2 regions of the Rhodococcus sp. NPDC003318 genome follow, and region 2 is predicted to be linked to the other one. Evidence: riboswitches for the same ligand, from Rfam matches in the RefSeq annotation. Region 2 holds a riboswitch; the other holds the start of a gene.

What was found. A riboswitch is a leader RNA that binds a small molecule or an ion and turns the genes downstream of it on or off. The one in region 2 is predicted to bind cobalamin.
Region 1: linked by a shared signal. The riboswitch ahead of cobN (cobaltochelatase subunit CobN) and the one ahead of ACFYVR_RS12390 (ABC transporter substrate-binding protein) in region 2 are both predicted to bind cobalamin.

What each region holds. Positions count from the first base shown of each region.
Region 1 is NZ_JBIAOU010000001.1:161,910-167,562, reverse strand. Features, by position in the region: gene cobJ (precorrin-3B C(17)-methyltransferase) at 1-459, opposite strand, end outside; gene ACFYVR_RS00720 (precorrin-8X methylmutase) at 459-1,085, opposite strand; gene cobG (precorrin-3B synthase) at 1,104-2,261, opposite strand; cobalamin riboswitch at 2,265-2,405, shown strand; gene cobN (cobaltochelatase subunit CobN) at 2,437-5,653, shown strand, end outside.
Region 2 is NZ_JBIAOU010000006.1:44,693-50,345, forward strand. Features, by position in the region: gene pgi (glucose-6-phosphate isomerase) at 1-609, opposite strand, end outside; gene ACFYVR_RS12380 (ABC transporter ATP-binding protein) at 709-1,485, opposite strand; gene ACFYVR_RS12385 (FecCD family ABC transporter permease) at 1,502-2,506, opposite strand; gene ACFYVR_RS12390 (ABC transporter substrate-binding protein) at 2,578-3,633, opposite strand; cobalamin riboswitch at 3,677-3,814, opposite strand; gene ACFYVR_RS12395 (chorismate mutase) at 3,921-4,223, opposite strand; gene pcrA (DNA helicase PcrA) at 4,515-5,653, shown strand, end outside.

The sequences.
Region 1 (5,653 bases), on a different contig from region 2:
TTCGTCGCGTTCGACGAGCGGCACCCCGAGCGCGGCGGAGGCGGCGCTGATCGAGGTCACCCCGGGAATCACCTCGGCGTCGAAGCGGTCGCACAGCCGCTTGTGCATGTGCATGTAGGAGCTGTAGAACAGCGGATCGCCCGCGGCGAGCAATGCGACCGTCCGACCTGCGGCGAGGTGCGCGGCGAGGGTCTCGGACGCCTCGGCGTAGAAGTCGTCGATCGCGCCCTGGTAACCGCCGGGGTGGTCGACCGTCTCGGTGGTCACCGGGTACACGAGGTGTTCCTCGATCTGGCCCTCGCGCAGGTAGGGCGCGGCGACGGCCCGGGAGATGCTGCGGCCGTGCCGGGCGCTGTGGAACGCGACGACGTCCGCCTCGCCGATGATCCGGGCGGCCTTGACCGTGACCAGTTCCGGGTCGCCGGGCCCGAGTCCGATGCCCCAGAGTGTGCCCGCCATCACTCGACCTCCGTCGCGATCGCGTTCAGCGCGGCCGCGGTGATGGCGCTGCCACCGCGGCGCCCCCGTACCGCGAGGTAGTCGATGTCGCCGGCGCGAACGATCAGGTCCTCCTTGGACTCTGCGGCGCCGATGAACCCGACCGGGCAGCCGATGATCGCCGCGGGCCGGGGCGCACCCTGATCGAGCATGTCGAGCAGGTGGAACAGCGCGGTCGGGGCGTTGCCGATCGCGACGACGGCACCCTCGAGCTTCGGACCCCACAGTTCCAGCGCGGCAGCGGATCGGGTGTTGCCGAGCTTCTCGGCGATCACGGGCGTGCGCGGGTCACCCAGCAGGCACACCACATCGTTGTGCGCGGGCAAGCGCTTTCGCGTCACCCCGGACGCGACCATCGTCGCGTCGCAGAAGATCGGCGCCCCGTCGCGGAGCGCGGCGCGTGCCGCGGAGACGACCCCGGGGCTGAACGCGACGTCGTCGGTCAGATCGACCTGGCCGCACGCGTGGATCATCCGGACGACCGCCTGGGCAACGTCCGCGGGGAACCTCGACAGGTCGGCTTCGGCCCGGATCGTGGCGAACGACTGGCGGTAGATCTCGGCGCCGTCGCGGATGTAGTCGGTCATGCACCCAACGATATGGGGTCAGGGTGTCGGCGGGTCCACCCGGTAGCCGTCGCCGGTGGCGACCACATCGGTCACCTCACCGCGGGGGCGCCCGCACCGCCGCTCGCAGCCGGCCCAGTGCTGGCGGCCGTCGGCGGGCAGCGCACCGGACTCGACCGCGGCGACGGCGTCCCCGCGGACGTCGGCGAGGGACTTCGCGCAGCCGGGACGTCCGGTGCAGGCAGTGACCTGCAGCCACGGGGAGTTCGCGTCGAAGATCAGCCCCATCGGCGCGAGGATGCGCACCACCTGTTCGGCGACGCCCTCGTCAAGGTCGTGCAGCAGCACCGACCGCCAGGGAGTGACCGTGATCGGATGCTCGACGGCCACCAGGAAGTCCGCCAGCCGGGCGGGCAGCACCCCGAACCTCAGGCCTGCCGCGAGGGTGACCGTGCCGTCGGGCTGGTCGAGCCACCCGATCGGGCCCGCCGACTCCGGCGCCGCCAGGTCGACGGGGTCCGCCGTGGCGGTCACACCCAACCGGGCGAGCACCCGGCGCGGGCCGTCCTCGATCTCCTGCAGCCGCCACTGCGTGCCGCGGATCTCGCGCAGCGCCCGGGCCGCGTCGAGCAGGGTCGCGACCGCACCCTCGGCGGTCAGCCGGACGCCGTGATCGGCACCGGCGAGTGTCAGGGCCACCTCGGTCGCCGTGACGGCGTGCAGCCCGAGGTCGCCCTGCAGCCCCGTCACGTCGCCGCGGCCGTCGTCGAGGGTGAACAGGACGCGGCCCGGCAGGTCGGCGAGGTCGGGATCGGCCATGAGACCGGCGTCGAGAGCCGAGGCCCACCCGCGGACGTCCGCGATTCCGCCGATCCGACCCGACAGCGGGGAGGCGAGGATGTTGCGGACCCGTTCGTGGGTCGGCGAGGGCAGCAGTCCCGCCGCGGCGAGCCGGTCGGCGAAGGCGGCGGGATCGGTCACGGCCCGAAGCTGGATGTTGCCGCGGGACGTCAGTTCGAGTTCGCCGTTGCCCAGGTCGCGGGCGGCATCGGCGAGGACCTGGAGCTGAGCGTGGGTGAGTGCACCGCCGGGCAGTCGGACCCGGGACAGTGCGCCGTCGGCGGCCTCGTGCACCTGCAACGCGCCGGGGCACGCGTCGGGGCGGGACCGGGGGGCCGGGGATTCGATATCGGACATCGCCCTCCAGCCTACGGTGACGGCACCGGTACGATCAGCGGCGATTGCGGCAGCTCGAGAGGAAACCGGTGCGATTCCGGTGCGGTCGCGCCACTGTGACCCGGACTCCGGGGAGTCAGACCCTCCGACGCTGCCGTCCCAGACCGAGTGGGGCGCGAAACCCCGAGGAGGCATCGTGATCCTGCTGCTGTCGACGTCCGACACCGACCTGCTCAGCGCCCGCGCCAGCGGCGCCGACTACCGGTGGGCGAACCCCGCGCGCCTGCTCGTCGACGACCTGCCGGCCCTCCTCGACGGCGTCGACCTGGTGATCGTCCGGATCCTCGGCGGACGTCGTGCGTGGGAGGACGGCCTGGACGCGGTGCTGGCAGCGGGCACACCCACCGTCGTCCTCGGTGGTGAACTCGCACCCGACGCCGAGCTGATGGAGTTGTCCACGGTGCCGGGCAACGTCGCGGCGCAGGCCCACAACTATCTGGCCGAGGGCGGCGCGGACAACCTGACGAACCTGTACGGCTTCCTGTCCGACACGGTGCTGCTCACCGGTGTCGGGTTCGAACCGCCGGTGCACACCCCCACCTGGGGATTCGCCCCCGTGAGTCCTTCCGGCCCGCAGACGGACCGGAAGGACTCACCGGTGGTGGCGGTGCTCTACTACCGCGCGCAGCACCTGGCCGGGAACACCGCGTACGTCGAGGCGCTGTGCCGGGCCGTCGAGGATCGGGGCGCCCGGCCGCTGCCGATTTTCTGCGCGTCTCTGCGCACCGCGGAACCCGAACTGCTCGACGTGCTCGGCACCGTGGACGCGATGGTCGTCACGGTCCTCGCGGCCGGCGGCACGAAGCCGGCGAGCGCGTCCGCCGGCGAGGACGACGAGTCGTGGGACGTCACCGCCCTCGCCGCCCTGGACGTGCCGATCCTGCAGGGCCTGTGCCTGACCAGCAGCCGGGAGGCGTGGGAGGCCAACGACGACGGGCTCTCGCCGATGGACGTCGCCACCCAGGTCGCGGTGCCGGAGTTCGACGGCCGCATCATCACGGTGCCGTTCTCGTTCAAGGAGATCGACGCAGACGGACTGACCAGCTACGTGCCCGACACCGAACGGGCGGCCCGGGTCGCCGGGATCGCGGTGCGGCACGCGCGACTGCGTCACGTCGCCAACCCCGACAAGCGGATCGCGCTGATGCTGTCGGCGTACCCGACGAAGCACGCGCGGATCGGCAACGCCGTCGGACTCGACACCCCGGCGAGCGCGATCGCGCTGCTGACCGCGATGCGGGACGCCGGTTACGACCTCGGCCCGGCGGACGGCGAGGACGCGCTGCCCGGGCTGGCGTCCGGGGACGGTGACGCGCTGATCCACGCGCTGATCGCGGCCGGCGGTCAGGACCCGGACTGGCTGACCGCGGAACAGTTGGAGGGCAACCCGATTCGCATCTCCGCGGCACGTTATCGGGAGTGGTTCGCCACGCTGCCCGCCGACTTCCGGGAGGCCGTCGAGGAGCACTGGGGCGCCGCCCCGGGCGAGCTGTACGTCGACCGCAGCGCCGACCCGGCGGGCGAGATCGTCATCGCCGCCCTGCGGGTCGGGAACGTCGTGCTGATGGTCCAACCGCCCCGCGGCTTCGGGGAGAACCCGGTCGCGATCTACCACGACCCCGACCTGCCGCCGAGCCACCACTACCTCGCCGCCTACCGGTGGATCGCCGCCGCGACCGAGCAGGGCGGGTTCGGTGCCGACGCGATCGTGCACCTCGGCAAGCACGGCAACCTCGAGTGGCTGCCCGGCAAGACCCTCGGCATGTCCGCCTCGTGCGGCACCGACGCCGCGCTCGGGGAGCTGCCCCTGGTCTACCCGTTCCTCGTCAACGACCCCGGCGAGGGCACCCAGGCCAAGCGCCGCGCCCACGCCACCCTCGTCGACCACCTGATTCCGCCGATGGCGCGGGCCGAGTCGTACGGCGACATCTCCCGGCTCGAGCAGCTGCTCGACGAGCACTCGAACATCTCCGCGCTCGATCCGTCGAAGCTGCCCGCGATCCGCCAGCAGATCTGGACGCTGATGCGCGCGGCCAAGATGGACCACGACCTCGGGCTCGCCGAACGCCCGGAGGAGGACGTGTTCGACGACATGCTGCTGCACGTCGACGGCTGGCTGTGCGAGATCAAGGACGTCCAGATCCGCGACGGACTGCACGTCCTCGGGCAGGCCCCGGACGGGGACGCCGAGGTCGAGCTGGTGCTCGCGGTGCTGCGCGCCAAGCAGATGTGGGGCGGCGAGCGCACCGTGCCCGGCCTTCGGGAAGCCTTGGGGCTCAGCGAGGCGGGCGACGAGAACCGCGGCCGCGTCGACGAGATCGAGCAGACCGCACACGGCCTGGTGGCCGCGCTGCAGAAGGCCGACTGGGATCCCGCCGCCGCCGCGGAGATCGGGGCCGCCCACGGATCGGACGTGATCCGGGTGCTCGAGTTCGCCGCCGCCGAGGTGGTCCCGCGGCTGCGCGGCACGGGACGCGAGATCGAGCAGGTGCTGCGCGCCCTGGACGGCCGGTTCGTCGAACCCGGACCGAGCGGGTCGCCGCTGCGCGGCCTGGTCAACGTGCTGCCCACCGGCCGCAACTTCTACTCCGTCGACCCGAAGGCCGTCCCGTCGCGGCTGGCGTGGGAGACCGGGCAGGCGATGGCGGAGTCGCTGCTCGCCCGCTACCTCGCCGACCACGGCGAGTACCCGACGTCGGTGGGGCTGAGCGTGTGGGGCACGTCAGCGATGCGCACCTCGGGCGACGACATCGCCGAAGTGCTTGCGCTGCTCGGTGTCCGACCGGTGTGGGACGAGGCGTCGCGGCGCGTCACGACGCTCGAGGTGATCGACCTCGCCGAACTCGGCCGCCCCCGCGTCGACGTCACGGTCCGCATCTCCGGGTTCTTCCGCGACGCGTTCCCGCACGTCCTCGCCCTGCTCGACGACGCCGTCCGGATGGTCGCGGCGCTCGACGAGCCGGCCGACCGCAACTTCGTCCGCGCCCACGCGCAGGCCGACCTCGCCGACCACGGCGACGAACGTCGGGCCACCACCCGCATCTTCGGGTCCAAGCCCGGCACGTACGGCGCCGGCCTGCTCCAGCTGATCGACTCGAAGTCGTGGCGCGGTGACGCCGACCTCGCGCAGGTGTACACCACGTGGGGCGGCTACGCGTACGGCCGCGGACTCGACGGGGCGCCGGCCGCCGACGACATGCGCAGTGCCTACAAGCGAATCGCGGTGGCCGCCAAGAACACCGACACCCGCGAGCACGACATCGCCGACTCCGACGACTACTTCCAGTACCACGGCGGCATGGTCGCGACCGTGCGCGCGCTGACCGGCAAGGACCCCGAGGCCTACATCGGGG
Region 2 (5,653 bases):
GATGAACAGGGTGGTCGCCGGATCCAGACCGGCGAGCTTGCCGACCAGGTCGGCGGGGTCGATGTTGGAGACGAACCGGGCCGTCACGCCGCTGTCGACGTAGTGTCGCAGCGCCCGGAACGCCATCACGGGTCCGAGGTCCGAGCCCCCGATGCCCAGGTTGACGACCGTCGTGATCCTCTCGCCCGTCGCGCCGCGCCACTCACCCGACCGGAGCCGGTCGGTGAAGTCGCCCATCCGGTTCAGCACCTCGTGCACGTCCGCGACGACGTCGTGTCCGTCGACGTGCAGCTCGGCGTCGGCGGGCAGCCGCAGCGCGGTGTGCAGGACCGCCCGGTCCTCCGAGGTGTTCACGTGCTCGCCGCGCAGCATCGCGTCCCGGCGCTCCTCGACCCCGGCGGTGCGCGCGACATCCACCAGCAGTGCCAGGGTCTCCCGGTCCACCCGGTGCTTGCTGTAGTCGATGTACAGGTCGCCCGCGGTGACGGTGAGCTCGCGTCCGCGCTCGGGGTCCTCGGCGAAGAGCTCGCGCAGGTGCCGGTCCGCGATCTGGTCGTGGTGCGCGCGGAGCTTCTGCCAGGCCGAGGTCGCGGTGATGTCGAGGCTCATGGTCTCGACATTAACGGCAGCGGCCGCGCTGCGCCGGGGTGCGATCAGCAATTGGGATCCGGAGAATCGAGCCAGGTTCCACACCCGAGCCTCGGCGCGTCACGGCCTCACCGCGCGGAGCGCACGGTGGTAGCTGACCGACGGGACGCCGTCGTCGACGGTGACCGTGGCGCGGACCCGGTAGACGTCCGCGACCAGTTCCTCGGTGATCACCTCGGCCGGTGTTCCCGCGGCGACGATGCGGCCGCGCGTCAGGACGACGACCCGGTCGCAGAACATCGCGGCCAGGTTCAGGTCGTGCAGGGCGATGTAGCTGGTCATCGGCAGTTCGGCGACCAGGGCGAGAATGTCGAGCTGGTGCGCGATGTCGAGGTGGTTGGTCGGCTCGTCGAGCAGGATCTCGTCCGGTTCCTGGGCCAGCGCGCGGGCGATCTGCACCCGCTGACGTTCGCCGCCCGAGAGGGTGTGCCAGCGGCGGTGGGCGTGCTCGGTCATCCCGGTGCGCGCCAGCGCCCGCTCGATCGCGGCGCGGTCAGCGGTATCGTCCCCGCCGAACGGGCCGCGGTGCGGGATCCGGCCGAGGCGAACGACATTCGCGACGGTGATGTCGATCTCGGTGTCGGCGTGCTGTTCGACGGTCGCGACGCGACGCGCGACCTGCCGGCGTCGCAGGGCACGGATGTCGCTCCCGTCCAGCAGCACCTGCCCCTCGTCGGGGCGGTGCACGCCCGCGAGCACACCGAGCAGCGACGACTTCCCGGAACCGTTCGGCCCGAGCAGCCCGATCGTCTCGCCCCGATGCGGTTCGATCGTGACGCCGTCGACGACCAGGTTGCCGCCGCGGCTCCACGTGATGTTCTTCGCGTGCAGGGGCATCAGTGCCCCCACCGCGTCACGAGGTCCTCCCCATCCGGAAGAGGACGAGCGCGAAGGCCGGCACACCGATCAGGGCGGTCACGACACCGACCGGGATCTCCTGCGGCGCGAACACGGTGCGGGCGACCGCATCCACCCACACCATGAAGATCGCGCCGATCAGGGCGGTCGCGGGCAGCAGCCGGCTGTGCCGCGGACCGACGAGGAACCGGGCCGCGTGCGGCAGCACCAGCCCGACGAACCCGATCGCACCCGCGGCACTGACCAGTGCCGCGGTGATCAGCGCCGTGACGGTGAGCAGCAGCGTGCGGATCGTGCCGACCGGGACACCGAGGGAGGCCGCCGACGAGTTGCCGAACGTCATCGCGTCCAGCGACGACGCCACCGCCAGGCACACCGTGACCCCGACGACGGTGACGGCGCCGCACAGCGCCACGTCGGTCCAGTCCGCGCCGCTGAGCGACCCGAGCAGCCAGAACAGCACGCCGCGGGTCTGCTCGGCGTCCGCGGAGGACATCACGACGAACGAGGTCAACGCCGAGAACAGTTGGGTGCCCGCGACACCGGCGAGGAGCACCTTCGCGGTGCCGCCGCCGGCCCCCGCCGCCAGGGCGAGGACCGCGCCGAAGGCCACGACCGCACCCACGAACGCGCCCGTCGAGAGCGAGATCGCGCCGCCGCCGATGCCGAGCACCGCCACCAGCACCGCCCCGGTCGACGCGCCGGACGAGATGCCGAGGACGAACGGATCGGCCAACGGATTGCGCAGCAGCGACTGCATGATCGCCCCGCACAGCGCCAGCCCGGCGCCGCACACCGCCGCGAGCAGGGTCCTGGGCAGCCGCAACTCCCAGACGATGCCGTCCTGCAGCCGGGTCAGCCCCGACGACCCGATGCCCCAGTGCTCGAGGATCACCGCGTACACGTCGCGGACCGACAGGTTCGCCGGCCCGATCGTGACGGTCACGGCGATCGAGGCCACCAGGACGGCAAGTCCACCGAGCAGCACCGCCGGAAGCAGGGCCTTCGACTCGCGTCGCGGGGTCGGGGTCGGGGTCGGGGCCGTCGCCCGTTCCGCGGCGACCGTCGGCGTCACGGCTGCGGGGTGACGAGGTTCCACTGCTGCAGCGCCCCCGCCACCTTCTCGACGCCGTCGACGGTGCGGATGGTGGGGTTCATGTCCGCCCCGCTCACGACGATGTACCGCTTCTGCTGGACCGCGGGCAGCTGTGACGTCACCGGGTTCGACTCGAGGAAGGCGATCTTGCTGTCGAGAGCGTCGCCGTCGATGCTGCGCCGGCTCAGGTCGGCGAGGACCAGCGCGGTCGGATCGCGGTCCGCGACCGTCTCCCAGGAGACCTGCGGCCACTCGTCGGTGGTGTCGGCGAAGACGTTGGTGGCGCCGACCGCGCGCGCGATGATCCCGGACGACCCGCAGCAGCCCGCCATGTACGGGGTCTTCGTGTCGGCGAACCAGAACGCGAGCGAGACACCGGCAGCGTCCACGGTGTCCGCTGCCGTCGCGTACCGCTGCTGCAACTCGGCGACGAACCCCTCACCGCGCTCGCGGACGTCGAAGATCGCGGCCAGTTCGCGGATCTCCCGGTAGACGCTGTCGAGGGTCAACGGCTCGGTGCGGGCGCCGTCCGCGTTCGACGCCGAGGACACGTCGCCGCCGCACCCGTTGTCGGTGGGGGACAGGTAGGTCGGCACACCGAGCGACTCGAACTGGTCGCGGCCCGCACTGCCGCCGTCGCCGATCGACGACCCGAACGACGCGGTGACGAAATCCGGCTCGGCGTCGAGCACCACCTCGAGCGACGGCTTGTTGTCGGCGAGCCGCGGCACCGTCGCATTCGCGGCAGCCAGGTTCTCACGGACCGGATCCGTCCACGTCGCGGTGCCGACCATGCGGTCCGCGAGTCCGAGGGAGAGCAGGATCTCCGTCGACGCCTGGTTGAGGGAGACGACACGGTGCGGCGGCGCATCGACGGTGACGGTGCGGCCGCAGTTCGAGAGCGTGACGGGATACCCGGTCGCGGCCGTCGACGGCTCGTCGTCGGTGGCTGCGGAACCCGAGCAGCCGGTCAGCAGCAGCGTGGCAGCTGCGGCGAGCACGGCGGCACAGCGGAGGAAACGAATACGCACGAAGCGGGAACTCCTCGTTCAGGGCCCAGTCGCGGGGCCGAGAGTCTCACCTGACCCGATCCGCGAGCATCCGGACTTCGGCCCACGTGAACAGGGCCGTCACCGCTGCGCGTCAGTCCCGGATTCGCACCGGGTTCCCTCGCCGATCGGGGCCGCACGGGCGGCCACCGTCACCGTATACCTCGCGAGCATCGCCCGGTATGTCCGGGTATCGCGCTGCGTTCCTCCGAGGTTGCCGGGGCCTCGTCGTCACCGGCGCCGAAGAGGAGTCGCAGGCCCGAGCGGAGTTACCGGCCCAGCGGACCGCGCCCCAGGCGCAGCAGCAGCATCGCCAGGGTGTGACCCTCCTGGCCGAGCTCACTGAACCGCTCGAGCACCTTCATCTCACGGCTGTGCACGAGGCGCGGACCGCCCGACGCCATGCGGGTGCGGCCGATCACCTGGGACACCTCGCTGCGGCGCTTGATCGCGGCGAGGATCTCCGCGTCGAGGCGGTCGATCTCCTTGCGGAGCTCGTCGATCTCGGCCTCGCTGGTCGGCAGGTCGGTGTCGTTCTCGGCGTTGTTGTTCGGCGAGATGGGGGCGCCCATGTCTTCTCCTCGTGTCAGAAACTGGATCGTTCTCGGTCCCGCGGGTCGTTACCCGATCCAGGCCCTCTCACGAAAAGAGCCCCGGATCGCTGCGGACCGCGGGGCTCGTGGGTTGTTCAGGCCACGGGCACCGGAGTCCGGTACCCGTAGAAAAATCGCCAGGGGTGGCGAGCGTCGGCACTGAGCATGACCCCATTTTGCCATGCCCGACCGGGCGCGGCGGGTCGTGGGTGCACACGGGTCGTGGGCGGGCAGCCCGATGTCGGTGCACAGCGGTAGCGTGGACAGGCGATGAACACATTCTCCGCGGCAGCTCACGCCGGTACCCGCACCTCGACCGACGCCCTCCTGGCCGGACTGAATCCGCAGCAGCGCGAGGCGGTCGTGCACCAGGGATCGCCGTTGCTGATCGTCGCGGGCGCAGGGTCGGGCAAGACTGCGGTGCTGACCCGCCGCATCGCGTACCTGCTCGCGGAGCGGGACGTCACTCCCGGGCAGGTCCTGGCGATCACGTTCACGAACAAGGCGGCCGCCGAGATGCGCGAGCGCGTCGCCCAACTCGTCGGACCCCGCGCCAACAGCATGTGGGTCGCAACCTTCCACTCGAGCTGTGTGCGGATCCTGCGCATGCAGGCCGCGCTGCTGCCGGGGCTGAATTCGAACTTCACGATCTACGACGCCGACGACTCGCGCCGGCTGCTGACGATGATCTCCAAGGATCTCGAGATCGACCAGAAGAAGTACTCGGCGCGGCTGCTGGCCACCCACATCTCGAACCTGAAGAACGAGCTGATCGGTCCCGAGGAGGCCGCGGCCAACGCGGAACTCGAGACCAACGAGGTCGTCCGCCTCGTCGCGCGGGTGTACGGCCACTACCAGGCCCGGCTGCGGGCGGCCAACGCGCTCGACTTCGACGACCTGATCGGCGAGACGGTCGCGCTGCTCCAGAACCACCCGCAGGTCGCCGAGTACTACCGGCGCCGGTTCCGGCACGTCCTCGTCGACGAGTACCAGGACACCAACCACGCCCAATACGTCCTCGTGCGCACCCTCGTCGGCGAGGAGGGTGCCGGCCCCGTCCCGCCGTCGGAGCTGTGCGTCGTCGGTGACGCGGACCAGTCCATCTACGCCTTCCGTGGCGCGACGATCCGCAACATCGAGGAGTTCGAGCGGGACTACCCGCAGGCCCGGACGATCCTGCTCGAACAGAACTACCGCTCCACCCAGAACATCCTGTCGGCGGCCAACGCGGTGATCGCCCGCAACACCGGCCGACGCGACAAGAAGCTGTGGACCGAATCCGGCGAGGGCGACCTCATCACCGGGTACGTCGCCGACAACGAGCACGACGAGGCGTCGTTCGTCGCGTCGGAGATCGACCGGCTCGTCGACGCCGGCGACGCGCGCTACGGCGACGTCGCGGTGTTCTA